Regions from separate parts of the Pseudoflavonifractor sp. An187 genome, predicted to be linked through region 1. Evidence: riboswitches for the same ligand, from Rfam matches in the RefSeq annotation. Region 1 holds a riboswitch; each other region holds the start of a gene.

Evidence for each region. Region 1 has a riboswitch for thiamine pyrophosphate ahead of thiW (energy coupling factor transporter S component ThiW). Riboswitches for the same ligand answer to the same signal wherever they lie in the genome.
Region 2: it holds a riboswitch for thiamine pyrophosphate, as region 1 does, so the genes downstream of both, thiC (phosphomethylpyrimidine synthase ThiC) here and thiW (energy coupling factor transporter S component ThiW) in region 1, are expected to answer to the same signal.
Region 3: it holds a riboswitch for thiamine pyrophosphate, as region 1 does, so the genes downstream of both, B5F22_RS08460 (thiamine-binding protein) here and thiW (energy coupling factor transporter S component ThiW) in region 1, are expected to answer to the same signal.
Region 4: it holds a riboswitch for thiamine pyrophosphate, as region 1 does, so the genes downstream of both, thiM (hydroxyethylthiazole kinase) here and thiW (energy coupling factor transporter S component ThiW) in region 1, are expected to answer to the same signal.

The regions. Positions count from the first base shown of each region.
Region 1 is NZ_NFKG01000009.1:801-8,030, forward strand. It holds gene B5F22_RS05710 (M56 family metallopeptidase) at 1-1,454, shown strand, start outside; TPP riboswitch at 1,503-1,610, shown strand; gene thiW (energy coupling factor transporter S component ThiW) at 2,016-2,534, shown strand; gene B5F22_RS05720 (response regulator transcription factor) at 2,669-3,340, shown strand; gene B5F22_RS05725 (HAMP domain-containing sensor histidine kinase) at 3,343-5,106, shown strand; gene B5F22_RS05730 (hypothetical protein) at 5,295-5,537, opposite strand; gene B5F22_RS05735 (helix-turn-helix transcriptional regulator) at 5,542-6,045, opposite strand; gene B5F22_RS12740 (hypothetical protein) at 6,231-6,635, opposite strand; gene B5F22_RS05745 (hypothetical protein) at 6,651-7,055, opposite strand.
Region 2 is NZ_NFKG01000001.1:80,191-87,420, reverse strand. It holds partial or broken gene B5F22_RS00430 (permease) at 1-228, shown strand, start outside; gene B5F22_RS00425 (arsenate reductase ArsC) at 264-659, shown strand; gene B5F22_RS00420 (hypothetical protein) at 785-2,224, shown strand; gene thiC (phosphomethylpyrimidine synthase ThiC) at 2,270-3,574, opposite strand; TPP riboswitch at 3,655-3,759, opposite strand; gene B5F22_RS00410 (ABC-ATPase domain-containing protein) at 3,797-5,509, opposite strand; tRNA gene B5F22_RS00405 (tRNA-Ser) at 5,649-5,739, opposite strand; gene glgB (1,4-alpha-glucan branching protein GlgB) at 6,023-7,230, shown strand, end outside.
Region 3 is NZ_NFKG01000018.1:21,104-28,333, reverse strand. It holds gene B5F22_RS08485 (ATP-binding cassette domain-containing protein) at 1-271, opposite strand, end outside; gene B5F22_RS08480 (hypothetical protein) at 277-1,080, opposite strand; gene B5F22_RS08475 (hypothetical protein) at 1,077-1,910, opposite strand; gene B5F22_RS08470 (LytTR family DNA-binding domain-containing protein) at 2,102-2,800, shown strand; gene B5F22_RS08465 (GHKL domain-containing protein) at 2,803-4,149, shown strand; TPP riboswitch at 4,176-4,282, shown strand; gene B5F22_RS08460 (thiamine-binding protein) at 4,336-4,638, shown strand; gene B5F22_RS08455 (ABC transporter permease) at 4,604-5,392, shown strand; gene B5F22_RS08450 (ABC transporter substrate-binding protein) at 5,392-6,420, shown strand; gene B5F22_RS08445 (ABC transporter ATP-binding protein) at 6,417-7,163, shown strand.
Region 4 is NZ_NFKG01000002.1:128,468-135,697, forward strand. It holds gene B5F22_RS02190 (ABC transporter ATP-binding protein) at 1-1,331, opposite strand, end outside; gene B5F22_RS02195 (helix-turn-helix transcriptional regulator) at 1,499-1,822, shown strand; gene B5F22_RS02200 (DUF2812 domain-containing protein) at 1,819-3,168, shown strand; gene thiD (bifunctional hydroxymethylpyrimidine kinase/phosphomethylpyrimidine kinase) at 3,207-4,001, opposite strand; gene B5F22_RS02210 (HAD family phosphatase) at 4,003-4,641, opposite strand; gene thiE (thiamine phosphate synthase) at 4,634-5,293, opposite strand; gene thiM (hydroxyethylthiazole kinase) at 5,274-6,104, opposite strand; TPP riboswitch at 6,158-6,265, opposite strand; gene B5F22_RS02225 (TetR/AcrR family transcriptional regulator) at 6,431-7,048, shown strand; gene B5F22_RS12720 (hypothetical protein) at 7,035-7,166, shown strand; gene B5F22_RS02230 (cytidylate kinase-like family protein) at 7,185-7,230, shown strand, end outside.

The DNA.
Region 1 (7,230 bases):
TTTTCCTGGTCCTGTCCCTGCTCATGGCAGGAACCGCCTACTCTCGCTACGATGCTCTCATGGGCAACGATGGCATCCCCGACCTGGGCAACCACCCCTCTTACCTGCCCTACTACCCCGCTATGCTGCTGCTGGTGATGGTCACGCTATGCCCAGTGCTTCTCACCCCTTTCATCGGCTTTGCCCGGGCAGCGGACATTACCTTTTCCTCCTATGGTGGGTTGTTTCTCCACGTCAGCCTGTATTATCTGGTGCTGTTAGCCCTGATGCCCCACCTCCGAGGCCGCATCAGCGCCCGGACCTGCGCCATGCTGTGGGTCATCCCCAACGTGCTCTACCTCACCACCTACTCCACCTTTACCCCGCCCCGGCCCTGGCTCATCATCCCCCTGCCGGGACACGGGTGGACCCTGCTGTTGTGGGTATGGCTGGTGGGCCTGGTGGGGGTGCTGGCCTTTCACATCGTCCAGCACCTGCGCTTCCGCCGCCGCATCCTGGCCCCCGCCGTCCCCGCCACTGACCCCCTGACCCGGTATATCTGGGAGGAGGCCCTGAAGGAGGCGGGCTTCCGCAACCCCAAATATCAGCTGGTGATCTCCCCGGAGGTGAAGACCCCCCTGTCCATCGGCCTTCTGCCCCGCTGCACCCGGGTGGTGCTGCCCACCCGCTCCTACACCCGGGAGGAGCTGTACTGGGTCATTCGCCACGAGGTCATTCACCTGGCCCGTCAGGACAGCTGGAGCAAGTTCTTTCTCCTGTTCTGCACCGCCATCTGCTGGTTTAACCCCCTGATGTGGGTGGCCATGAAACGCTGCGCCCAGGACCTGGAGCTGAGCTGTGACGAGACCGTGCTCCTCTTCGCCCACCAGTCCCAGCGCAAGGAGTACGCCGCCCTGCTGCTGAACACCGCCGGGGATGCCCGGGGCTTCACCACCTGCCTGTCTGCCTCCGCCGCCACCCTGCGCCGCCGCCTGGAGCAGGTGCTCTCCCCCGCCGCCCGCTCCAGCGGGGCCGTTGTGGTGGGGGTACTCTTCTTCCTGGCGGCCATCACCTGTGGCAGCGTCACCCTGGCCTATGATACCGCCCCGGCCGCTCAGGTGCTCTACTCCGCCGGGGACACCGCCCAGTACCAGGTGGACGGCGTCCACCTGAGCCCGCCCCATGCCCAGGCGGAGAACACCCCATATACCCTCACCGCCCCCCAGGCCTTCCACGACTACCTGTCCGGGCTGTCCCTGTCCCGGCTGATGGGGACCTACACCCTGCCAGAGACGGACTGCTCCTTCTTTCTGGAAGGCCCGGACAACTCCAAACTCATCGTCATCTCCCACCAGGTCATGGAGGTGACCGAGCTGGGCCATGATAGCTACCCTACCTACTACCATATTTCTCAGGAGGTAGACTGGGACTACCTCCTGAGCCTGATGGAGGCCTCCCCGCACTCATGGACTTGAAAAAAACCATTGCACTTTGGAGACATTTGGTGTATTATCACAGATGCAATCAAAACACAGGGGAGCTTGTGAGGCAAGCTGAGAGGAAGCCGTATCGCTTCGACCCTTGAACCTGATGCGGATCATGCCGCCGTAGGGAGTCATATGGAACCATTGTGACCAGGAGACATCCCCACAGGTGTCTCCTGGTTTTGTATACCTCAACAAAAGGGGGGAAAATGGGCATCCACGGTGAGTCCGTGGCGGGCTGAGGGGGAGCGCCCTGGGCCTGTATGACAGCGATGGGAAGCCGTGTTCCGGCGTGAGAGGAGACCAGTAAGTCTCGACCGATTCCGGAACGTCTGATTCCGTTGACGAGAGTGAGTTGCGAGAAATTTTGTGTCAGAAAAAGGCGCATATTTGCAGAAATACTTTGTGTATTTCAAAAATATGCAACGCATTTATGGCGCATAAATTTCCGCAAGGCACCGAAGGCAGATGGATTCAGAGGTTCCGAGTTCCTCCGGGGAGCGTCGCTGTCTCATGCCGTTTCTCCCGGAACTGTTACGAGGTGTAACCAAGATGAAAAATACCAAAGTTCTCAAACTGACCCTGGCGGGCATCCTGTGCGCGGTGGCCGTGGTGGGCAGCATCTTCTCCTTCCCCGTCTTCGGCAGCAAATGCGCCCCGGTGCAGCACATGGTCAACATCCTCTGTGCCGTGCTCCTGGGCCCCTGGTACGGGGTGGGCGTGGCCTTTGCCGCCTCCCTGCTGCGCAACCTGCTGAGCCTGGGCACCCTGCTGGCCTTCCCGGGCAGCATGTGCGGAGCGCTGCTGTGCGGGGTGGTGTACTGGAAGACCCGCCGTCTGCTCCCCACCCTGGTGGCGGAGGTGTTCGGCACCGCCATTCTCGGCGGCCTGTGCGCCTACCCCATGGCCATCCTCTTTATGGGTGCCAACGCCGCCCAGGTGGCCTTTTACGCCTACATCATCCCCTTCCTGGTGTCCACCGCCGGGGGCGCCATCCTGTCCGGGGTGATTCTCTTCTCCCTGGACAAGGCCGGGGCCCTGAAGGGCATGCAGCATAAGATTTCCGCCTGACTCCATCGTTGGAGGGCTTGCCGCTGATTGTGGCAGGCCCTCCCTTTTTTGTATCCGGGCGGAACATTTTCTGCTACAATGACACAGAGAATACACATCCCCCGGGTATCCTGAGGGGGAAAGGAGGCGGGAGCATGGAGACCCGTATCTTAATTGCCGAGGACGACCCCCGTCTGCGGGAGGTCCTGTGCGACTACTTTGCCAGCAAGGGCGTCCGCCCCATCCAGGCGGAACACGGGGCGCAGGCCCTGGAATGGGCGGAAAGCCAGGAATTTGACGCGGTGTTGCTGGATATTATGATGCCCAAGCTGGACGGGCGCAGCGTATGCCGGGCCCTGCGGCGCACCCAGGACGTGCCCATCCTCTTCCTCACCGCCCTGTCCGACGAGGAGGACACCCTGCTGGGCTACGAGCTGGGGGCGGACGACTACATCACCAAGCCCTTCAACCTGTCGGTGGTGTACGCCAAGACCATGGCCCTCATCCGCCGCAGCCGGGGCAGTGTGCGAGCCGGGGACCGGATGGAGCTGGACGGGCTAGCCCTGTCCCTGTCCGCCCAGAAGGTGTACCTGGAGGGGGAGGAAATTCCCCTCACCCCCAAGGAGTACGCCCTGCTCCACTGCCTGATGTCCCACCGGGGCCAGATTTTGAGCCGGGAGCAGCTGCTGCGCCACAGCTGGGGCTACGACTACCAGGGGGACGACCGGGCGGTGGACACCCACATCCGCCGCCTGCGGGAGAAATTGGGCCCCTGGGCCGGGCACATCCGCACCGTCATCAAGGCGGGCTACCGATTGGAGGGGTGAACATGGCAGACACCAAAAAACGCCGTCCCCGTGCCCGGCCCACCCTCACCGGGCTTCTCTGCCTGGCGATGCTGGTGCCCTGGCTTCTCTGTATGGGGCTGCTCACCGCAGCCGTAGCCCAGGGGGAGGGCAACGCCCTGGCCATCCGGTACAGTGACCAGGCCCGGCAGCAGGTCATCCAGTCCTCCCTGCCCTGGGGCCAGGTGGATGGGTGGGGGTGGAACGCCCGCTACTTTCTGGGGGCCTCCGGCCTCTTCGATGCCATGGGCAACCCCCTGGGGGGCAGCTGGCAGGACTTCCTCGCCCTGGAGTCTCTCACCCAGGAGGAATATGAGGCGGAGGTGGAGACCTCGGGCCGCTATGCCCGGGCCATCCTGGACCGGGCCTGTCTTACCGAGGGGGCACGGAGTGATATGGAGACAGGCTATTTCGACTTGCACCCCCAGCCCCTGCGCCTGGAGGGGGTCTTGGAGGATGCCATCTTCACCCCCCGCACCATTTCCTTCTGGTCCACAAGGTCTCAGAACCCCACCTGGGTCCAAATCTACGACGATCCCACAGCCATCCACCCACAGGCGCAGACCGTCACCCTCTACGCCACCCGGTATCACGCCTGTTGCCCCCCGGAAACCTCCCCCCTCACCTACCGGGGAACCCGATATGACAGCCTGTCCCAGCTGGTGGAGACCCTGGGGCCCGACCTGCTGAACGCTAATGTCCCGGTGCAGCTGTGGAGCTGGCCCAACCTGCTGGTGGGCACCGCAGTCTCCACGGACCAGGGCATTCTGGTGTGCGGGGTGTGGGCGGACCTGTGGCCCCTGGTCTGGGAACGCCTTTGGTGGGTATACCTGCTCACCCTTGGGCTGTGCGTGCTGCTCCTTGGGGTTCTTCGGCGGGTGCTGGTCCGTGAGCTTTTGGCCCCCATCCAGCAGCTGTCCCAGGCCCTGGACACCCGGCAGAAGTGGCTGCTGCTGCGCCCCAGCCAGGTGTGCCGCTGGCAGGAGGGCCACAAACTTCAAGAACAGTTCCAGGCCCACGGGGCGGAATATCGGGAGCAGAAGGACGAGATTCAGCGGCTCAACCAGGCCCTCACCTATGCCCAGGCCGCCGAGGAGCACCGCCGCACCTTTACCAGCCACATGGCCCACGAGCTGAAAACCCCCTTGGCGGTGATTCACAGCTACGCCCAGGGGCTGCAAGAGCACATCGCCGAGGACAAGCGGGAGAAGTACCTGGCCACCATTTGCAGCGAGGCAGAGCGGATGAACGGCATGGTGCTGGAGCTTCTGGACCTGTCCCGGCTGGAGGCGGGGCGGGTAAAGCTGCGCCGGGAAAATTTCTCCCTGTCCCAGCTCACCCGCTCCACCCTGGAAAAGCTGGCCCCCTCTCTGGAGGCCAAGGGGCTGCGGCTGTCCACCGCTCTGGAGGCCCCCGCCCCCGTCCTGGCCGACCGGGGCCGGATGGCCCAGGTGGTGGAAAATCTGCTCACCAACGCCGTCAAATACACCCCTGCCGGGGGTGAGATTGGGGTGGAGGTGGCCCAGACCGACCGCCACACCACCCTGCGGGTAGCAAACGACTGCCCGCCCATCTCCCAGGAGGAGCTGGACCAGCTCTTTGAGCCCTTCTACCGCCGGGAGGACGCCGCCCCCGGGGAGGGCACCGGGCTGGGGCTGGCCATTGTGCGGCACATTGTGCAGCTCCACGGGGGCAGCTGCCAGGCCAGCGCCACCCCCGGCGGGGTGGTCTTCACCGTGACGTTGTGAAACGTGTTGCCGCCGTCAGCCTGGCTGTCGGCAGACCGTTGTAGGGGAGGGGCTTGCCCCTCCCGAGTCCCCAGGGCAATGCCAGAAAACCAGCGGGCCGGGCAAGCCCGGCCCCTACGCCCGTTGATAAAAACCACTCTATCTGCACTAAAAGGAGGACTCCGGCCAGTGGGCCGGAGTCCTCCTTTTTACAGCTCAATTTTCACATGTTCCCCCTCATGGCTCTCCACCTCCACCAGGGTCCACCTGGGGTGGCGGCGGCGAAACCGGTGCAGCTCTTTGACAAACACCATCAGCTGCTTCCGGGTCATATGGGTCCCGTGTTTCTCCAGCCCCCAGCACAGCAGCCCCGCCGTCAGGCCATTGAACACCAGCCGGGTGGGAATGGGGATGTTGAGATGAGAGTCCTTGTCTTTGACGATGATGCGCATGGGCTCACTCCACGAAGATGCGCACGGTGTCCCCCTGGGCGGACTCCACTTCCACCAGGTTGCCCACCGAGCCGCACCGTACCAGATCCAGAATCTTGCCCAGGTCAATGCCCTTCAACGCGTCGGTTCCGGTAAACTGGGTCACATCCATCCCCATGTCCAAGGCCGCCTCCACCAGGCCCAGGGGCAGATTCACCCGCACCTTGTCCCCTTCGGCAGAGTCCACCACAATGCGCAGCACCATGTCCTTCAAATCCTTGCGCTGCTCGGCGGGCAGCACCCGCACGGCAGGGACTTCCGGCTCGGCCTTGCCGGACAGCAGCTCATCCACGCTCACCCCCAGGATTTTTGCCAGCTTTGGCAGCAGGGTGATATCCGGGCAGGTCTGGTCGTTCTCCCACTTACTCACCGCCTGAGGGGTCACCCCCAGCTGCTGCGCCAGTTCGTCCTGTTTCAGCCCCTTGTCCCGGCGCAGGGCGGCAATTCTCTTTCCCAACGTGGTCTCCATAACCATCTCTCCTTTTTCGTTTCTACCCTTACCTTACCCTCTGGCCCCGGAAAACGGAAGGGCTCATCCGTTGAGTGGCCCCCAATCCGCTCAACCAAATGGGGATTATCCCCTCAACCAGCGGTTGATTGGGTGGAAATCGGCGTAAAAACGGGCTGCGGACCAAATTCCCGCAGCCCGTTTGCTCACTTCACTTTTTTCAGTGCTGCCAGCACCTTGTCCTGGCAGGGCATCCGCTCCCGGCGGGGAAAGGTCTGCTCAAACCAGCCCCGCAGCGCCTTGGCCTGGTCCACAGGCAGCTGGGACAGGTAGGGGATGGTGGCCCCCTGGGCCGCCATCAGGGTGTAGTACACCACCGGGTCGTCCTTGTGCTCCAGGGGCTGGCGGAGGATATACTCCACCGCCTGGGGCCGCCGGGCCGGGTCCAGGTCCGCCAAGGCCGCCTCCACATCTCGCACCAGCTTTTCATGGCAGGGGTTGTCCGCCGGACCGCCCCCCAGGCCAAAGGCCCCGTCCCACAGCTTCCGGTCCCGGTTCAGCTGGGCCACCAGGTCCAGATAGGCTCCATACAGCTGTTCCAGTTCTTCCATGTCCGTCACCTGCCGTTATCGCATCTTCTTCAGCAGCGCCACCAGCCGCCGCTGCACCGGGGTCTGCTCCCGGCGGGGGTAGGAGCGCTCATACCACCACTGTAGGTCCCGGGCCTCCTCCGCCGTCAGGTCCTTGAGGTAGGGCATCACCACCCCGTGCACCGCCACAAACATCCAGTACACCGTGGGGTTGCGCTTGTGCTCCAGGGGCTGGTGGAAGATGTACTCCACCGCCTCCCGCCGCTCGGTCTCCGGCACCTGGGCCAAGGCCGCCTCCACCTGCTGGACAAACTGCTGGTGGAAGGAGTTGGGAGCAGGGCCGCCGATGAGTCCATAGGCCCCCTGGAACGGCCGTTTCTGGTTCTGGGGCAGGGCCGCCTGCTCCAAATATTCCCGGTACAGTCTGAGTAATTCTTCCATGTCGTTCTCCCGCCAACTCCCTGGCCATAGGGTATTTTCTTCCATTGTAGCCGCTGGCCTCCCCCCTGTCAACGGTGGAATGTTTCCAAGGCGTAAACAAATTGTAACCATTCTTAACCCCTCTGTTGTTGTACCGGGGCTTTTGCGTCGATATAATAATGATATCTGAACCAAG
Region 2 (7,230 bases), on a different contig from region 1:
TTTCCACCCCAGCGCACCAAGAAGATTCTGGGTCGATTCCAGGGGCTGTGGGCCAATGTGGTTGCTGCCCTGTTGGGAACGGTGACTCCCTTCTGTTCCTGTTCGTCTATCCCCATTTTCATGGGCTTTACCAGTGCTGGGCTTCCGGTGGGCGTGACATTCTCCTTTCTCATCTCCTCCCCCATGGTGGACTTGGGCTCCCTGGTGCTGCTGATGAGCGTGTTTGGCACCAAGGATGGCAAGGAATAAAGGAGATGAATGACATGGGAAAACCCAAGGTTGCGTTTGTGTGCGTTCACAACTCCTGCCGCAGTCAGATGGCGGAGGCCCTGGGCAAAAAGTTGGCGGGAGATGTATTTGAGAGCTACTCCGGCGGCACCGAGGTAAAAGACCGCATCAATCCCGACGCCGTGCGCATGATGAAACAGCTCCACGGCATCGACATGGAGGAGACCCAGTACAGCAAGCTGGTCTCCCAGCTGCCCCAACCGGATGTGGTAATTTATATGGGGTGTAATGTCAGCTGTCCGGCCTTTACCGCCCCTTATACGGAGAATTGGGGCCTGGAAGACCCCACCGGGCAGAGTGACGAAGTGTTTGAAGAGACCATTCAAACCATTTGCAACAAGATCCTAGCACTGAAGGAAAAACTCTCCTGAGAAAAATCACTCCCCCGTACTCGGTGAAACTTGTTCCGAGCACGGGGGATTTTTGTTTCTCTACTTGGCATTTGAGGCGAGATGAGATATGATGAATTTATCAAAATCAGGGAGGAGGCCGACCTATGGAAACCTACCACGTTGTACCCGATGCCCCCGAGTCCCGTTCTGATCCGACGCCCAGCTGGCAGACCACGATGACCCAAATCCTCTGGGGATTGGCCCTGAGTACCCTCACCCTGGAGATTCCTCTGCTGCAAGAGCTGCTGTCTTTCCTTGGTTTACTCCTGTTGTACTTGGGCTTCCGAGCCGTACGACGGGAAAACAAATGGCTGTTCCGCTGTTATGTCTTCACCGCAGTGCGTTGCATCGCCCTGGTACCGATGTTTGCCCTAAACGCCACCATCTTTCAAAATCAATTCTATACCTCTGCTTTGGGATATCTGACAAACCTGGCGTCGATGTTCCTGGTGCTGGTCACTCTATTCTCCCTGTGGCGGGGACTGCTTCAGCTGCGAAAGGCCTCCGGAGTGAAGGCATCCACCAGAGCCGCCAGTGGACTGGTGGTGTGGTATGTGGGATTGGCCCTGCTGTCCGTGTTTGGAGTGATTGGACTGTTTGGATTTCTCGTTCTGATCATTCTCTATGTCTTTTGCCTCTACCGTATCTTCCGATTCTCCCAGGCAGTCACCACCGCCGGATACCCGCTCCCTCGGCTGCGGGCTTGGCTCTCAGAGGGACGGTTTGCGCTGTGTTTCACTGGGTGCATTCTGGTGGGCGTGGCAGGCGGATTTCTCTTCTTCCACAGTTACTCCATGGATTGGATGCTCCTGTCTGCGCCGCCCTCTTCTCAGGAACAAGAAATCAAAGAAAAGCTTCGAGAGTTGGGCTTCCCAGACACGGTTTTAAATGACCTCTCTATGGAGGATTTGCAGGACTGCCAGGGCGCCCAGCAGGTGGTGGTGGATGAGTACACCCGCTCCTTTGAGGAACATACCACCTCCGAGGGTAAAGTACCTCAGCTGCACCTGACGGGCATCGGGGTGCAGTTGTCCGAAGAGCCGGAGCGTTGGAAGCTCATCCACCACTTCCAGTGGGAGGATAGCCCGGCCTTTTATGGTACAGAGTCGTTCCAACTCACCCCTGCCTACACCAATACCTCGTATTGGATTCCTGCCGAAGATGCGGTGCACGGCCGCCTTCTGTACGACGACAACGGCGCGACCTTCGTCTCTCCCTATGCCCGCCTGGAGAAAGCCTCTTACACCTACGACTCCATCTTTTGGGGCCAGCAAACGAATTCAGATTGGTTTGCCTCCTTCTCTCTTCATCGTCAGGGAAGCAATCACCGGGGCTATGTGGCATACTCTGTGTTTCCCACTTCTCCTGGCGAAACAGTCTGGATCGATTCTTGGGTTCAGTACACCCACCAGACTTCACGATTTCAGTACCCGGTGCTCACGGCCACAGACCACCAGCAAAAGAGTCCCTCTTTAGGGGCGGGACGCCCCTTCTCCACCGTTCAAACCATGCTGCAATTTGCCCCTTATTCTCTGGAAGAGTAATCAAAACAGGGATTCCTCCGATTTTAGGAGGAATCCCTGTTTTCGTTACAGAATGTCGATGTACTCCCCGCTGAGGGCCTTGTTCATGCTGCGTACGGCGCAGAACTTGCCGCACATGGAACAGCTGTCCTCGTGCTCCGGGGCCCGGTCATCCCGGATGCCCTTGGCGGTCTCCGGGTCAATGGCACATTCCCACTGCTTGTCCCAGTCGAAGGTCCGCCGGGCATCGGCCATGGCGTCGTCCAGGTCTCTGGCATGGGGGATTTTCTTAGCGATGTCCGCGGCGTGGGCAGCAATGCGGGAGGCGATGATTCCCTGCTTCACGTCCTCCACATTGGGCAGAGCCAAATGTTCGGCGGGGGTCACATAGCACAGGAAGGCAGCGCCTGCCGAAGCGGCCACTGCCCCGCCGATGGCGGCAGTGATGTGGTCGTAGCCAGGGGCGATATCCGTGACAAGGGGACCAAGCACATAGAAGGGAGCGCCCATGCAAATGGTCTGCTGGAGCTTCATGTTGGCCTCAATCTGGTCCAGGGGCATGTGGCCGGGGCCCTCCACCATCACCTGTACGTTTTTGGCCCAGGCTCGGCGGGTCAGCTCGCCCAAGCGTACCAGCTCTTCAATCTGGCATACGTCACTGGCATCGGCCAGACAGCCGGGGCGACAGGCATCTCCCAGGGAGATGGTCACGTCATATTCCCGACAGATATCCAGAATCTCGTCAAAGTACTCATAGAAGGGGTTCTCTTCCCCGGTCATGCTCATCCAGGCAAACACCAGGGAGCCGCCCCGGGAGACGATGTTCATTTTCCGCTTGTGGTTTTTGATCTGGTCGATGGTTTTGCGGGTAATGCCGCAGTGGAGGGTGACAAAATCCACCCCGTCCTGGGCGTGGAGTCGCACCACGTCGATGAAGTCCTTGGCGGAGAGAGTGGCCAAATCCCGCTGATAGTGGATGACACTGTCGTATACGGGGACCGTGCCGATCATGGCAGGGCACTCCTGGGTCAGCTTCCGGCGGAACGGCTGGGTGTTGCCGTGGGAGGACAGGTCCATGATGGCCTCTGCCCCCATATTCACTGCCGCCATCACCTTCTGCATCTCCACGTCATAGTCTTTGCAGTCCCGGGACACCCCCAGATTGACGTTGATTTTGGTGCGAAGCATAGAACCCACGCCGTTGGGGTCCAGACAGGTGTGGAGTTTATTGGCACAGATGGCCACCTGTCCTTTGGCTACCAGCTCCCGAATCTCCTCCTCCGTGCGGTACTCTTTGGCGGCCACCGCCTTCATCTCCGGGGTGATGATGCCCTGACGGGCTGCGTCCATCTGGGTTGTGTATGTTCTCATGTTGATCTCTTCCTTTCTGGCTGCGGGTTGGATGAGCGTTGAAACAGAAACAGCGGGGATACCTGACTTGGTATCCCCGCTGATGACGGCATATGTCTCCCTACGTTGGCATTATCCAAATCAGGTTCATGGGTCGAAGGGCACACCTTCCTCTCAGCCTGTCTACAAGCTCCCCGTTTTCAATTGTAAACAATGGTATTATACAACGATTCAGAAGAGAACTCAAGAAGTTTTTCCAGCCAGGTTCAGCCCCCGGTACCGGTTGAAACAGGCGAAGATCTCCTGTCGTCTGGGCCGGGCCAAAAAGGCTCCCTCCCGTCCGCACAGAGCCTCCAGGCCCTTGCGGTCCATGATTTGTTCCAGTTCCTCCACCACCTGTTGCAGGGTGCGCCTGCCGTCCATGAGATGCTTCTGGGCGTATATCAAACAGTACCCCAGTGCAGTGAGTTGTTCCGGGTCAGTGAGCTGCTCCACGTACCGAAGGTCGATGGTCTCGCGGTTGATGGATACCCCATCCCGCCCCAAGGTTTTCAGTTTTACCCGATCACCTTGGCCAAACTCCTCCGATCTACGGGGACAGCGGTGTACATTGGGAGCCGGTGCAGGCTCCAGCTGGGCACAGGTGGAGGGGAATGCCTGTGCCGCCTCTTTGGCCAGTGCGGTAATGTCCCTGGGGATATATCGGTCCATTTGAATGATGTGGTGAGCGGGGTGGAAATAGGCGCCAGAGCTGCCTGCCACCAAAATGGTGGAGATGCCGTGGGTGTGATACAGCTCTTCCACACGCTCCAAAAACGGGGTGATGGGCTCCATGTCCCGGTGAATGACCCGCTGCATCAGCTCGTCCCGAATCATGAAGTTGGTGGCGCTGGTGTCCTCATCCATGAGCAGCAGAGAGGTTCCAGCCTCCATACTCTCCACCACATTGGCAGCCTGGGAGGTACTGCCGCTGGCGTCCTGGGTGGTGAAGCGGGTGGTGTCCGTTCCATTGGGCAGATGGTTTATGAACATGGAGATATCCGTCTGGGCAATGCTTCGGCCATCTTCCGCCCGAATTTTGACGGCGGTATGATCCGTGATGACGTATTCCCGCCCATCCCCGGAAATGTGGTTGTATACCCCTGCCTCCAGTGCCTTGAGCAAGGTGGATTTTCCGTGATATCCACCGCCCACAATGAGGGTGATGCCTTTAGGGATACCCATGCCGGTGACGGTTCCCCGGTGTGGCAGTTCCAAGGTGACAGACAACTCCTGGGGTGACTGAAATGGTACACTGCCCTTCATGGGCTGGGCAGAGATGCCAGTGGCTCGAGGGAGAATGCTGCCATCTGCCACGAAGGCGCACAGGCCAAGTTTGGGAAGCGTCTTACGGATATACTGCTGGTCCTCCGCCAGATCTGCCACCCCTTGCAGCCTCTTTCCGTCCAAATTTCGGTACATGAGGGATGCTTCCACGCACTGGGGCAGGAACTCAAACAGTATCTTTCTCAGTTCTCCAGCGTTTACCGTACGGCCATTGGCGGGAAATCCTGCCTCAAAGCGCAACACAGCGTCTCCGGAGACCGGGTCCATACTGCATGCCGTGCGCTCCAATACCTCCTGTCCACAGCGGCTGGTGGAAAGAAGCCCGCTGTGCCCGGAGCCTCTGGCCAGTCCGGATACCTGCCCAGCTTTCCGGGCAAACAGGCGGGTGATGGCATCTTGCAAGGCGATGCGCTGACAGGGCATCTGGTACAGCTCATGAGGAAACCCGGCCTTCTCTCCTTTGACATGGATGCTCAGTTTGGAGAGAGCGGCAAAAGGGTCTCCCTGGACGTGGTCGATGGACAGTATATAGCCCGGAAACTGATAGGTTCCTCGGGTGTCCTTATAGGCCGGGTAACTTCTGCGGTCTATGCGGGTAAGCAGCTGTTGAAGTTGTGCAGCGGTCTGCATGGTCTTGCCCTCCTGATACACATGGTTTCTGTTCCCCAGTATACCCCACCCCCTGCCCCGGTTCAAGTGGTGTACATGGCCATAAAATTCACTGGATGAAATCAAAAAAGTCCAGCAACCCAAAGGCTGCTGGACTTTTTGGCGGAGACGGTGGGATTCGAACCCACGGACGGTTTTACCCGTCAAACGATTTCGAGTCGTTCTCGTTATGACCACTTCGATACGTCTCCATCAATGATAGCTGATATAGAATACATGATTTTCCTCCAAAAGTCAACGTTCTTTTTCGCTACTACAGGTTATAGTAAGATATTGACAGCATTTAATGGGAATTTAAGGGCTCGTAATCATTTTTTACGAAAACAACACATAGTATACTAAAAGTATATGCGCTTTCATTTGCTTTTTTGTGCATCTTGACTTTATTGTTCTATCGCAGTATAATGAAAGCCACAAAATAAACCACAGCATCATTACCTCATGAGTTGTTCGAGGAATTGGGAGGCATATACCTTGAATCACACCGCATATCTCAACGATGCCATCGCCCGTTTCAGCGCCGGAACCAGCCACGACGCCTATCGATTTATGGGCTGTCACAAGGAGGTCCGGGACGGAAAGGAGGGCTATGTGTTCCGTGTCTGGGCCCCTCATGCCCGCTCTGTCCGGGTTTTGGGCCGATTTAATGACTGGGACACCGATGTGCCGGCCATGGACAAGCTTACCGATGGAATTTGGGAGCAGTTTTTGCCCGAGGCCAAACACTTTGACGAGTACAAATTCTACATCGAACGCCCGGATGGCTCCTTTGTCTTCAAGAGCGATCCCTACGGCGTACATACCTGCACTCGGCCCGAAACTGCCAGCAAGATCTATGATCTGGACGGCTTTGAGTGGACCGATCAGGAGTATTGTGCTGCCCGGGCCAAGGAGCAGCCGCTCACCCGTCCTCTGAACATCTATGAGCTGCACCTGGGGTCCTGGCGTAAGCATGCCGATGGCAACTACATGACCTACGAGGAATACGCCAAGGATTTGGTCAAGTATGTCAAGGATATGGGCTATACCCACATCGAGCTGCTTCCCATCAGCGAGTATCCCTTTGAGCCCTCCTGGGGCTATCAGGTCACTGGATATTATGCCCCCACCTCCCGGTACGGTACACCCAAGGACTTTATGAAGTTTGTAGACATCTGCCACAGCGCAGGTATTGGTGTGATTTTGGACTGGGTGGGCGCGCACTTCCCCAAGGATGAGACGGGTCTGTATGAGTTCGACGGCGGTTGCTGTTACGAGCCCTCCGACCCTCTGCGCAAGGAGCACCCGGACTGGGGCACCCACATTTTCGATTATGGCCGTTACGAGGTGCGGTCCTTCCTCATCTCCAATGTGGTCTACTGGTTAGACATGTACCATGTGGACGGCATTCGAGTGGACGCCGTGGCTTCCATGCTCTATCTGGACTACGGACGCCGGGATGGTCAGTGGCGCCCCAACCAGTACGGCGGCAATACCAATCTGGACGCAGTGAAGTTCTTGCAGGACATGAGCGCCGCTGCCTTCGAATTTAACCCCGGCGCTCTGGTCATCGCCGAGGAGTCCACCGCCTTCCCCATGGTCACCAAGCCTGGGTATGACGGCGGATTGGGCTTTAACTTCAAGTGGAATATGGGCTGGATGCATGACATGCTGGATTACATGTCTACCGACCCCCTGTTCCG
Region 3 (7,230 bases), on a different contig from region 1:
CGGTGAGGTTGGGGTACATCCCCACATGCTCCAGCACGATGCCCAGGCTGGGCAGAACGGCGAAGTCCTGGCCCAGCACCTGACCGTCCAGGGTGACGGTGCCCCGGGTCAGCTTCATCAGCCCTGACAGGGCCCGGAACAGCATGGTCTTGCCGCTGCCGTTGCGGCCCACAAAGCCGTAGATGGTGCCCCCCTCCAGGGTGAGGTCCACATCCTGGAGGATGGGGGCCCCGTGAATGGTCTTATATACATGTTCTGCGGTGAGTTTCATATCCGTTACCCTCCATCCATTTCTGTTTTGAGTAAGTCGTGGCGGCGGATCAACCAGCCGCCCACCGCTGCCACCACCACGGCGGCCAGGAGCAAAAAGGTCAGGGAGTCCCCCACAGACAGGGTATAGCTGGACGAGGGGAATATGCTTCTGTGCCAGCTGAGGACCAGGCAGCTGACGGGATTGATGCGCAGGAACTGCTGGGCCAGTTCGGGCTGCTCGATGAGGGGGACCAGGGCGATGAGTGCACCGATGCACGCCACCTGGACCCCGGCCAGGGCGGCAAAGGCGGCAGAGCTGCCCACATAGATGGCCAACAGATTGACGCCCAAGGTGAAGGTGAAGGTCCACAGACTCCAGAGGGTCAGGTGGATGAGCAGGACCGGAAGCCCCTGGGAGACATCGGTGATGGTCCAGCGCACCGCAGCCAGCCCCACCGCTGTGGCCAGCACCAGAGCCTGGTAGAGCAGGGTTTGCAGGGCCAGGATGCCGCACTCCTTCCCATACCATTTCAGGCGGTTGGGCATGCGGGAAAAGACGTAGACGCTGGCGGTGCAGGTGTGGCGGTAGAGGGAGATGCCCGCCAGAGCCTGGAAGATCAGCGAGGGGAGCAGTCGAAGGGTGAGGTCCAGCAGTGCATGGAGGTTGATATCCAAGGAGAAGTCTCCCCGGGCTCCGCTGAGCTGACACACCAGGGAGGACAGAGAGGTGACACCTCCATAGGGGTTGACGTAGGACCAGGACAGCCACAGCCCAAAAAAGAGAGCGGCGGGGAACATCCAGGCGTTTTGCTTCAGCCGCATCCTCATGACAACCAGTCCTTTCGGGAAGCGCACAGGGTACCCAGGATGACGAAGGCCAGCAGGGCCAAAATGACCACCCCAAAGACCAGGTCATTGCGGGGCTCCCCGTGGAAGAGGGTGACGTAGTGGGCCCAATATACATCAAAGAATTGAGACAGGTATGCCGACAGCTCGAGGAGGAGAAAGGCGGGGAGGAGGAGCACCACCCGGAATTTCACCCGCACCAGGGCGGAGAGGGTGGTGGTGGCAGCGGCCAGCAGCCCCATGACTATGCCGAAGTGGAGAATCCCCACCACGGTGTAGAGGTAGGGGGAAATGCGGTAAATGGGATAGAAGAGAAAGTTTTTGGTGGTTTCGATATACTCCGAGCCGTACAGATTCCCGTTTCCAAAGTCTCCGGCACCCTTGAGGGGGAAGGAGATGCAGTTCAAGGCCAGTTCAATGAAAAAGGGGACGGAAAACACCAGGGTGGTCACCACGAATACGGCGGTGATCTTGGAAAACAGATAGGTGCGGGCGCCCAGCCGGGCCACCATGGCCACCGACTCCCCGGTGTGCTGCTCCTTGGACAGGGAGAGGGCGGCGGGGATGCAGATGAGCAGAGGGACCAGCTGTACCAGCATCATGATGGTGTCTGCCATGTAGTAGCTTCTGTTGTGGCTGAGGCTGAGCATTTTGGCGGGATGATACATGAGCAGTGCGTCGGTGCCCTGGAACTCCAGCACGTTCTCCACGAAGTTGTTCAGGGCCAGGGCCAGCAGCAACAGGAAGGCCAGCAGGGCGCCCCACTGGCTCAGGAGCAGCTTGATCTGGGTGCGGGTGGCTTTGCAGTACATACTCGATTCCCTCCTTTGGATTCCTGTGGGGATTTGGTGTATTCACTGTACCATGGAATTCCAAGGCAAAAAAGCCCTTTTGTCCAAGTGCAAGAAAATCCCGTCAAAGTGCGGACGGGGGGCGGTTGACGGCCCAGCAAGGGGAATGCTAAGATATTTTTGAACAGAAAACCAGGGGGTGAGAAGTGGCGATGAATGTGCTGATTTGCGATGATGAGCCCGTATTTTTGGAGCAGGTGCGGGAGCATGTCCAGGCGTACCTGGCCCAACGGGGCATTGTCGCCCACCTGGACACCGCCACCGACCCCCGGCAGGTGATGGACAGCCAGACGGCCTATACCCTGGCCTTTCTGGACATTCAGATGGAGGGGGTGGACGGCATTACCTTGGCCCATGAGCTGAAACGCCGCAACGGCAAGGTGGCCCTGTTCTTTGTCACCGCCTACCGGGAGTACCAGGACGACGCCATGGACCTCCACGCCTTCCGCTACCTGGAAAAGCCCTTTGACCCGAAGCGGCTGTATGCGGGGCTGGACAAGGCCATGGAGTACATTGACGGGGTCTATGTGGATGTATTCGTGTACAATCAGCAGGCCCAGGTGCGGGTGCTGGCGGATGATGTACTGTATGTCACCCGGGAGAACCGCCGGGTGGTGGTGGTAACCGAGACCCAGCGGTATGTCACTGGGGATCGGTTGGAGGTGTGGGAGGAGAAGCTGCCCAACCTGTTTTTCTATCCCGTCCACAAGTCCTTTCTGGTCAACCTCCACCATGTGACCAAATATGCCTATTCCGAGCTGTATCTGGTGACCGGAGAGCGTATCCCCATTGCGCCCCGGCGACAGGCGGCCTTTCACAAATACTGGTTTGACTATTTGAGGAGGCGATAGGAATGATTGAACTGTTTGGAGAGTGGAACTTCGCCACCTCTCCGGTGGTGGCCTTGCTGGAATTGGTGATTATGTATCTGTTCTTTTCTCGGCTGGCAAAGCCGCGGATACCCGAATGGGAGTTGCTGTTGCTGGGCCTTACGGTCTTGGTGGTACAACCCATGCTGGTGGCGGAACTGTCCCATATGGGGCTGTCTGTATGGAAAGCTTCTGGTGTGGGCACCTTTTTTGTCGTCTGTTTTGCCATGGGCTGGCTGGCCTTCCGAATTTCACCCTGGAGGGTGGTGGGATACGCAGGGGTCCTCTCCATCCTGCGTGTGCTGGCGGCGGTGATTGCCCGTGAATTTGTGTTCAAGCAGCATGGAGATTTTTTTGAGGCGTTGGATATGACACAAGCGGCGCTCTCCTGTCTGCTCTTTGAACTGGGAGCCCTGGTGATTGCCAATCTGGTGGCAGGCGATAAGGGGCGGCCCAAGCTTCCGGTGCCTGTGTATCTGTGTCCTGCCGCTGTGCTGGCGGGGGTGATATGGCTGGCCAAAGGCATAGCCCAGGAGCCGGTGACCATGTCCGGGCGCACGATGATGCTGATGGTCAGCATGGCCCTGTGCGTGGCCACAGTAGTGGTGGTGTTGGTGTACCAGCTGGGGTGGGAGCGGAAACGGATTGCCTTGGCCCAGCGCCAAAAGGAAGAACAGCTCCAGATGGAGCAGTCCTATTATGAGATTTTGGAGCGGCAGAATCAGCAGCTGAGAAGCTATGCCCACGACGCCAAAAATCACCTGGAGGCCATCCGAAACCTGAACCAGGACCCCAAAGTGGAGCAATACATCGCCCAGATGGAGCAGCAGCTCCAGGCATACACCCGCCGCTGTCACAGCGGCAACCGGGCCCTGGACGTGATGGTGGACAAGTACGTCACCGCTTGTGAGCTGAAGAACATCGCCTTCACCTATGATGTGCAGCTGTGCAACCTGGAGGGCGTGGAGGATTTCGACCTGGTGGCCATTCTGGGCAACCTCCTGGACAACGCCCTCACCGCCGCCCGGGACTCCCAGGAAAAGTGGGTGGAGCTGGCCACCGCCCTGCGCAACGGCTACCAGGTGGTGGTGGTGGAAAACAGCTGTGATCGGCCCCCCATTGTGGGAGAAGAAGGGCTGCGCTCCACCAAGGCGGGGGGAGAGGGCCACGGTTTTGGGCTGAAAAGTGTGGCCAAGGCCCTGAAAAAGTATGAAGGGGACTTCCAGTGGGACTATGATCCGGAGAAGCGGCGGTTTACCATGACGGTGATGATTGGGCAGAGGGTATCGGTCCGAGAATCACGGAGGATGGCACAGGACACAAAGTGTTGACAACCGCCGAAAAAAGGACTAAACTGGCATGTTGACAGGGGAGCTCCAGGGAAGGAGCTGAGAGGCAGGTATATCCTGCGACCCTTAACCTGATCTGGGTAATGCCAGCGTAGGGAGCATCCGTGTTTTGTCATGCCCCGCCGGTATTGCCGGCGGGGTATTTTTTATGGATATGGAGGAAGTGCTATGAAAGCAAGTGTTGCCATTCAGAGTCTGCCCCAGGCGGACAACGACCAGGAACTGGTGCGCATGGTGGACGAGGTCATCGACTACATCCGCTCCACCGGCCTGAACTACTATGTGGGCCCCTTTGAGACCACCATCGAGGGGGATAACTACGACCAGCTCATGGATATTGTCAAGGAGTGCCAGCACGTGGCCGTCCGGGCGGGGGCCCCCAAGGTGTCCGCCTACATCAAGGTGGTCTACGAGCCGGAAGGGGAGATTCTCACCATTGATCAGAAAGTTACCAAACACCACCAGGGCTAAACTGCCCGGGATTGCCGGGGTGGCGGTGCTGCTGGTGGTGTGGCAGCTGGTGTGTGTGTCCGGGCTGGTGCCCAGCTACATGCTGCCCTCCCCGGTGCAGGTGGTCACCGCCTTTGTCACCGACGCCCCATCCTTGTGGGAAAACCTGCTCATCACCTTGCAGGAGGCCGCCTTGGGCCTGTGCATCGGGGTGGCGGTGGGCTTTGTGTTCGCCGTGGCCATGGATGCCTTTGAACTGCTGTACAAGATTTTCTACCCCATTCTGGTTATCACCCAGACCATCCCCACCGTGGCCATTGCGCCCCTGCTGGTGTTGTGGTTTGGCTACGAGATGACTCCTAAGGTTATTTTGGTGGTGCTGGTCACCTTTTTCCCGGTGACGGTGGGGCTGCTGGACGGCTTCCGGGGGGTGGACCCCGACGCCGTGGGGCTGCTGCGCTCCATGGGAGCGGGGCGGTGGCAGATTTTCCGCTACTTGAAATGCCCTTGGGCTCTGCCCCAGTTCTTTTCCGGGCTGCGCATCGCCGCCGCCTACTCCATCGTGGGCGCCGTCATCAGCGAGTGGCTGGGCGGCTTCGGCGGCCTGGGCGTGTACATGACCCGGGTGAAAAAGGCCTTTGCCTTTGACAAGATGTTTGCTGTGATCTTTTTGATTTCCGCCCTGTCCCTGGCCCTCATGGCCCTGGTGGGGTGGCTGGAGCGGCGGTGTATGCCCTACCGCTCCGTGGATGAGGAGAAGAGGAGGAACAAATGATGAAGAAATGGACGTATCGTCTGCTGGCCGGGGCGCTGACCCTGGGTCTGGCGGCGTCTCTCACTGCCTGCGGGCAGAAGACCGAGAACAACACCCAGGACGGAGAGAAGGACCTGGAGAAGATCACCTTCGTGCTGGACTGGACCCCCAACACCAACCACACCGGCATCTATGTGGCCATGGCCAACGGCTATTTTGAGGATGTCGGCCTGGAGGTGGAGGTGGTGCAGCCCCCCGAGGACGGCGCGGAGGTGCTGGTGGCCTCGGGCAAGGCCCAGTTCGGCGTGTCCTTCCAGGACTACATCGCCCCCGGCCTCATTGGGGACGACCCCCTGCCCATCACCGCTGTGGCTGCCATCATCCAGCACAACACCTCCGGCATCATCTCCCGGGCTGGAGAGGGTATGGACACCCCCAAGGGCCTGGAGGGCCACAAGTACGCCACCTGGGACCTGCCCGTGGAGAAGGCCACCATCCAGCAGGTGATGGAGGCCGACGGCGGCGACTTCTCCAAGGTGGAGCTCATCCCCTCCACCGTCACCGACGAGGTGTCTGCCCTGGAGAGCAAGTCTGTGGACGCCATCTGGATTTACTACGGCTGGGCGGGCATCGCCTGTGAGGTGGCGGGTCTGGACACCGACTACTTCGAATTTGCCGACATTGACCCGGTGTTTGACTTCTACACCCCCGTGATCATCGGCAACAACACCTATCTCAGCGAGCACGAAGAGGAGTCTAAGGCATTTATGGCCGCTGTGACCCAGGGCTATGAGTACGCCATGGAGCACCCCGAGGAGGCCGCCCAAATTCTCATGGAGGCCGCCCCCGAGCTCAAGAGCAACGAGGAGCTGGTGGTGGCCAGCCAGAAGTACCTGGCCAAGGAGTACCAGGCGGACGCGGAGCGCTGGGGTGAGATGGACCCGGACCGCTGGAGCGGCTTCTTCACCTGGCTCAACGACAACCAGCTGCTGGAGGGCACCGTGGACCCCAACGCCGGATTCTCCAACGACTACCTGCCCCAGAAGTGACCGTGGACAAGCTGGAAGTACGCAACGTCAGCCTGGCCTTTGGAGACAACCAGGTCCTCCGTGACGTGTCCATCCACCTCAAGGAGGGGGAACTGGTGTGCCTGCTGGGGGTGAGCGGCGGCGGAAAGACCACCCTGTTTAACGTCATTTCCGGCCTGCTCCGACCCGATGAAGGGCAGGTATTTCTGGACGGGGAGGACGTGACGGGCCAGCCCGGCCGCATCAGCTACATGCTGCAAAAGGACCTGTTGCTGCCCTACCGCACCATTGAGGACAACGTGGCGTTGCCCCTAATGCTGCGGGGAATGAAAAAGAAGGAGGCCCGGGCCCAGGCCGCCGCCCTGTTTGCCCAGTTCGGGCTGGAGGGCACCGAGAAGAAGTGGCCGGGGCAGCTGTCCGGCGGCATGCGCCAGCGGGCGGCGCTGCTGCGCACCTACCTGTTCTCCCAGAACGTGGCGCTGCTGGACGAGCCCTTCTCCGCCCTGGACACCCTCACCAAGTCCTCGGTGCACGAGTGGTATTTGAAGGTGATGGAGGACATTCGCCTGTCCACCCTCTTCATCACCCACGACATTGACGAGGCCATCCTCCTCTCCGACCGCATCTATCTGCTCATGGACGGGCGCATTGGGGACGAGATCGTGGTGCAAGAGCCCCGGCCCCGCCACGTGGAGTTCAACCTCACCCCGGAATTTTTGGCGTACAAGCGGCGCATCATCGCCGCCCTCCACGCCCAGGGGTGAGAGAGTTACATTTTATACCAGAAATTTACCCCCGTACCCCCGGGAAATTGGCGAGGCCGTGCCTTGA
Region 4 (7,230 bases), on a different contig from region 1:
GCGTGGGACAACTCCTCCTGTGGAAAATCACGAAACATGGTGATGTTATTGGCAATGGAGCTGTTGAAGCAGAACACCTCTTGTTGAATCATGGAGACATGTTCCAGCAGCTGGTCCAGGTCCAGCTGGCGGAGTTCGGTTCCATCGTACTGGATTTGCCCCGTATAACCGGGGAGAAAGCCCACCAGAAGCTTTAAAAGCGTGGACTTTCCGCTGCCGCTTCCACCCACCAGGGCATAGCGTTTGCCCGCCTCAAAGGTGTGATTGATGGCGTGGAGCACAGGACGACCATTGCCATACCCAAAGGAGAGGTCTCTCAGAGTAATGGAGGTGGGAGCGGTGGACAGAGTGGCTTTGCGGCTCTGGGTGGTGTGGGTGTCTTCGATATCTCGTTCGATGCGCTGAATCAGGGCGTCAGCAGCATGGCGGTTGGCCACCAGAACACCCAGGCTTCGGATCGGACTGAGCATATTGCCACTGAGTTCATAGAAGCCGATGATTTTACCCACGCTGATTTGCCCGTTGAAGGCCAGGAGAAAGCCCACAGAGAGGAAGATCACGGACACCAATATGGATGCAATGTTTCCTGCCAGGGATACCGTGTCATTGGAGGCACGGCGTTTCTGCTTCGTGGATTCCAGTTCCACGTTTTTCTCCTGAAAAACCGACATGATTTGATTCTCAGCTTGAAAACTTTTGATAACGGTGAAGCCGCTGAGCAGGTCCTTGGTTTGAGCCACAAAATCCGAGGCCTTTTCCATGGTCTCCGCTTCGTTTTTTACCACTTTGCCGCCAAAGCGGAAGGAGACCAGAATGGCAATCAGAGAGGAGACTACCAGGGTAATCCCCAGCGGAACATTGAGAATCAGCAGCACCGCCGCCGTCACCACGTAGTTTAAAATCTCCACAAACAGGTTCAATTCTCCCACCAAATAGTTCTGTTCAATGGAATTGAGGTCGTTGGAGAAGGCAGAGATAAACTTGGCGGTGTCTCCGCTGGCGTAGCTGGAGATGGGCTGTCGTAAAATCTTGGAGAAGACGTAGTTTTTAAACTGGGTCAAGGCCTTGCGCAGGTAGGTGTTCTGGTACTTTCTCCGAAATAACCCACAGGCCATATTGGCCACGATATACACCCCTACCATGGCCAGGCCATAGAGGAACTTTTGAATGCTCTGGTATTCCAGCGACTCCACCACAAAGGTGAAAATAAGACTGGAACTGATGCTCATGACCACCACCAGAAGTTTCCCAACTAGGGACAAGATGTAGTTTTTGCGGTTGCCTATGTGAAATTGTTGCCGCAAAATGGCGGCTTCCCTCTGTTCTCTCATGCACGGTCCTCGCTTCTCTTGGGATAGATGGCACACGCGCCACTGTTGTCCATTGTACCATGGAAATTCCCCAAATTCCACCATTGTAAAATGTAGTTGACTTTCTCGATATTCGAGTTATAATGAAGATGAAAGAACTCGATATTCGAGAAACGGGAGGTGGGACGATGGCCAGAGAGAAACTCAAGACGCTCACCGAGCAGATGTTTTATCTCCTGCTCTGTTTGCACCAGGAGCGCCGTGGCATGGAGATTTTGGAGCGGGTGCAGGAGATGACAGGGGGGCGAGTGCGCATCGGTTCTGGCACCCTCTACGACCTCCTGGAGCTGTTTGTGGAAGAGGGGATGATTCGTCAGACCCGTGTGGAGGGGCGGCGGCGCAGCTATCTCATCACCGACAAGGGGAAGGAGATGCTGGAGCGGGAATGCCAACGCCTCCGCAGCCAGTTAGACGACTATGACCGTGTGCGCAGAGAGGAGGAGGAACCATGAGGCAGACCAAGCGGAGAATGGAGCTGTTGTCCTTTTACGACCATACCGGCATTGAACGGCACCTCACCCAGATGGCCCGGAAGGGCTGGAAGGTGGAGAAGATAAACAATTACTTCTGGACCTACCGGAGAATTGAGCCCCAGGAACTGCAAGTGGCGGTGACCTATTTCCCCAAGGCCTCGGACTTTGACCCATTCCCCTCCGGGGAGCAGCAGACCCTCATTGACTACTGTGGGGAGACGGGCTGGGAGCTGGCCTGTACCTGGTTCCAGATGCAGGTGTTTTACAGTGACCGGGAAAACCTCACCCCCATCCACACGGAACCGGAGCTGGAGGTGGACATCATCCACCGGGCCTGCAAGGCCAACTATCTCCGGGTGCTCTGGATTTTGTTGGCGCTGGGGCTGATTGGCAGCGTGTTATATGCCTCTTCGCTAATCAGCGATACCCTGCGTATGATGGCAAGTCCCGGGGCCCTGCTGATGGGAACGTGCGGCCTGATGCTGTTTTTGATTGCTGCGGTGGAACTGGTTGCATACTACACCTGGCGGCATCGGGCCAAGCGGGCGGCCCAACAGGGGCTGTTTTTGGACACCCCATCCACGAAAAAGTTCCAAACCGTCATGATGGCGGTGCTGCTGGCTGCCCTGTTCTGGTGGGGGGTGAATTTGGCCCTGGTGGGAAATCCGGTCATGGCCTGGATCGTCCTGGTTGTGGCCATTGGCTACGGGGTGCTGATCGCTCTGACGCTGGGGGTGAAGCGCCTGCTGAAAGAGGTGGGGGTTTCCGCCGGGGCCAATCGTGGGTTGACCCTGCTGGCCTGCGTCGTATTTGCCTTTGTGGTGATGGGCGGAGCGGTGAGATTTGGGATATACCTGGCCGCAGGGTCGGAGAGCCCCGAAGACTTGTCTTTTTATGTGGGGACCCCCCTGTATATGACCGACTTGGTGGGAGAACAAGAGGTGTTCTTCTCCAACGCCACCAGCTCAGACCAGTCTCTGCTGCTCCAGCGTCTAAAAGTGGAGCAACTGCCATGGGGGCGGGAAGATGAGACTCCGCAGATGACCTATGAGCGGTACACGGTGTCTGTGCCTGCCCTGTACCCCTTCTGTGTAGGGCAGATGAAGCGGCAGATGCTGATAAAAGCCTATTGGGATGGGGAGATGGTATCCGTGGATGCCACACCCTGGGGGGCAGAGGAGGCCTACCGCCTGGTGGCCAAGGACGGCACCCAGCGCAACGCCTTCCTGCTGTGCCGGGGGAATATCCTGGTGTCGGTGGACATGAGCTGGGAGCCCACAGCGGAGCAGATGGCTTTGGTGGGAGAGAGGCTCCTAAATAGCTAGAAATGTTTGACGGGAGGCCCGTGGGGGCCTCCCGTTTTTTAGATCATATCGCTTTTTAAGTCGTAGCCGTGGTGAAGGGGACCGGAGCCATGGCCCAAATCCAACATGGCGGACAGAGCCCCAGAGATGTAGGCCTTGGCCCGCTGGATGGACTCCTCCAGAGAGAAGCCTTTGGCCAGATTGGAGGCAATTGCGCTGGACAGGGTGCAGCCGGTGCCGTGGGTGTTGGGGTTTTGGATTCTGGACCCGTGGAACCAGGTGCACGTGCCGTCTACACACAGCAGGTCGCTGGCGTCGTGGACGTGGTGTCCACCCTTGCACAACACGGCGCAGCCAAAGGTGTCCGCCATCTCCCGGGCGGCTCGCTCCATGTCCGCCTGGGTGGTGATGGTCCGTCCGGTGAGAGCCTCGCTCTCCGGAATGTTGGGGGTGATGACGGTGGCCAGAGGGAAGAGAAGCTCTTTCATGGCCCCCACAGCGCTGTCTCGGGACAAGGTGCTGCCACTGGTGGCCACCATCACTGGGTCCACCACCACTCGCTGGGCGTGGTAGTGCTCCAGCCGCTGGGCGATGACTTCCACCAGAGCAGGGGAGGGGACCATGCCGATTTTTACCGCATCCGGGGGAATGTCCTGGAAGACAGAGTCGATTTGCTGGCGCAAAAATGCTGGAGAGACCTCCAAAATGGCGGACACTCCGGTGGTGTTTTGCGCGGTCAGGGCGGTGATGGCGGTCATGGCATACACGCCGTTGGCCATCATGGTTTTGATATCCGCCTGGATGCCGGCCCCTCCACTGGAGTCGCTGCCGGCTATGGAAAGTGCGGTTTTCATGTTACGCCTCCTCAAAACTGGGAATGGTCTCGTCAGACAGGCTTTGCAGCTCTTCCCAGTGCGCGCTGGCATCCTGGTCATACACGCCTACGATATAGAACCCGGCGTTCTTGGCGGTGGCGGCGGCATAGACGGCGTCCTCATAGACGGCGGTCTCGGCCGGGGTGCAGCCCATGCGTTGGGCGGCCTGGAGGTAGATGTCCGGCTGGGTCTTGCCCACCCCCACCGTCTCACAGGACAGGAGGAACTGGAAGTAGTGCCGTACCCCCAGCCGGGACAGGCACAGCTCCACCAGGGGCTCGGCGGTGGCGGAGGCCACACACATGGTGGTGCCCGCCTGGTGCAGCCCTTCCAGATAGGCGGCAACCCCGTCTTTCAGGGGGATGTCATTGCGGTAGTGCTGGTCCATCATATGCTCCATTTCCGCCACCATGTGGCTGGAGGTGATGTCCAGCCCAAAGGTCCGCCGGAACAGATCGGCGGACTCCTCCATGGTCATGGGCTTGATGGCCTCTAAGATGTGGTTGGGGACCTGCTCCACCCCACGGCTGTGGAGGTACTCCTCCGCCAGCTGGCTCCAGTAGGACATGGAGTCCACCAGCGTGCCGTCCAGGTCGAAAATGGCAAACTTCTTATCCATGAGCCACCATCTTTCGGGACAACTCCAGAAGTTGGGCGGTGGCGGCGCCGGGATTGGGGGCGGCAAAGATGGCAGACACCACTGCCACACCGTCCACACCGCTGCCGGAGAGCTCCAGCAGGTTGGAGGCGTTGATGCCGCCAATGCCCACCACAGGGATGGACACGGAGGCGCAAATCTCCTTGAGCTGCTCCATGGACAGGCTGGTGGCATCCTGCTTGGTGCTGGTGTTGAACACAGCCCCTACGCCGATGTAGTCCGCCCCGGCCTGTTGGGCGGCCACCGCCTCCTGAATAGTCCCGGCGGAGATACCCAGAATTTTGTCCGGGCCAATCATGGCCCGAATGTCCCGGCCCTGGATATCGGACTGGCCCACGTGGACCCCGTCGGCGTCGATGTCCAGGGCGATTTCCACGCTGTCATTGACTACAAAGGGGACACGGTACCGGGCGCACAGCTCTTTGAGGGCCTGGGCCTCCTGCTCAAAGGCAGAGGCATCCAGGTCTTTCTCTCGAATCTGCAAGAAGGTGGCGCCGCCCTCCAACACCTCCTGGCACACGTCCACCAGAGTCTGGCCGGGCTTGAGCCACATGCGGTCAGTGACGGCGTAGAGCAGCATGGAGCTGCGGATTTCATCTTTTGTAAACTTCATAGCGCATCTTCTCCTGTAGTTGTTCCTCAGTCAAGTTAAAAATCCCGTCGATGAGATCGGTGCGGAAGGTGGCGTTGCCCGTGCCCTTCTTCAGCCGCTGTTCCTCCGCCAGTTCACCGGCCACACCCATGGCGGCCATGGCGGACACGGTGGCGGCAAAGGTGTCCTGGGGCAGAGCGCCGCAGAAGGCCCCGATGAGGGAGGTGAGCATGCAGCCGCTGCCTGTGATACGGGCCATGGTGGCGCAGCCGTTGCGCAGCACCACCGTCTCATTCCCATCAGAGACAATGTCCAGCACTCCGGAGATGGCAATCACGGTGTGGAGCTGTGCAGCCAGGGTGGCGGCCATCTCCACGGCCTCCCCCAAATTCTCCTTTGTGATGGCGTCCATGGCGCTCACATCCACACCGCTGCCCACGGCGTGCTGGCCGGCCAAAAAGCGGATCTCCGAGGCGTTGCCTCGGATGGCGGCAAACTGTACCTGGTCCAGTAGGCGCTTGGACTCATCCCGGCGCAGCTGAGTACCTCCGGCAGCCACCGGGTCCAGTACCACGGGCTTGCCCAGCTCGTTGGCCTTACGCCCTGCTAAGATCATGGAGTCCACAAAGTCCATGGCCCCCATGTTGCACACCAGGGCGTGGGCGCCGCATACGGCCTCCTCCACTTCCCGGATATCCTGGGCCATGGAGGGGGAAGCGCCAGAGGCCAAAATGATGTTGGCGCAGTCGTTGACGGTGACAAAGTTGGTGATGCACTGGACCAGGGGAGCGACGGCGTGCACCTGACCCAGCGGTTGTGTGAAGCGATTCATGTGTTCTACTTCCTTCCAAAGAAAAATGGGAGACGACCTGGCAGGCTGTCTCCCAACGAATCTCTCACAAGCTTCCTACGTCGGCATTACCCGCATCAGGTTCACGGGTCGATGGTCACACCATCCTCTCAGCCTGTGTACAAGCTCCCCAAAGGGTATTATAGGGCTTCTCTGGTCCAAAGGCAAGGGGAGAAGAGAAAATACTGTAAATTTTTCTTGTGAAATACCTGGGCAAGAAGAGACAATACTGGTGAAAACGGAGTAATTACTTGTAACGGCGTGGTTTTGATTGACAACTAATGCTATTAGTTTTTGGAGGAATGAATATGAGTGCAAAGGGATTGACCAGAGAGGTCATTGTGTCCGAGGCGGTGGCCTGCATGGAACACACGGGACAACCCACCGTGTCGCTCCATGAGTTGGCCCGCAGGCTGGGGGTAAAGACCCCGTCTCTGTACAACCACATACAAAATACCCGACAGCTCCAGCGAGAGGTGTTCCGCTATGCCATTGACAAATTTGTGGCCCATCAGGAGGCAGCGGTGGCAGGGAAGGAGAGGGACCAGGCGGTGCGGGCGTTTGCCCAGGCCTACCACGCCTTTGTGGTGGAGAATAAGGGGCTGTATCGGCTGATGATGTCCATCCCCTCCCAGGAGGATGACCAGGCCAAGGAACTGGCTCTGCCGCTTCTGAAAACGGCGGTGGAGGTGCTCTCCGGCTATGGTCTGCCCCAGGAGCGGGTGGCCCACTGGCAGCGGGTGTTCCGTGCCATCCTCCACGGGTTCATTGCCCAGGAGGACTTGGGATATTTTTATTACTACGATACCACCGATGTGGGGGAGAGCCGGGACATTGCCATTCAGTGTTTCCTGGACGGACTCCACGCTGAGGTGGATGCAGGAGAGAAGAACAGAGCAGGAGAGAGAAACCATGACGAAGAATAACGAACTATTTACCACCATGCCGGTGGGGAAGGCGGTGGCCAAGCTGGCCATTCCCACCGTGGTCAGCCAAATGATTGTGATTCTGTACAGCTTGGCGGATACCTTTTTCATCGGGTAGATTGGCGATCCCAACCAGATCGCCGCCGAAACTGGTTTAGCCAAAGAGTACGTGGAGAAGTACG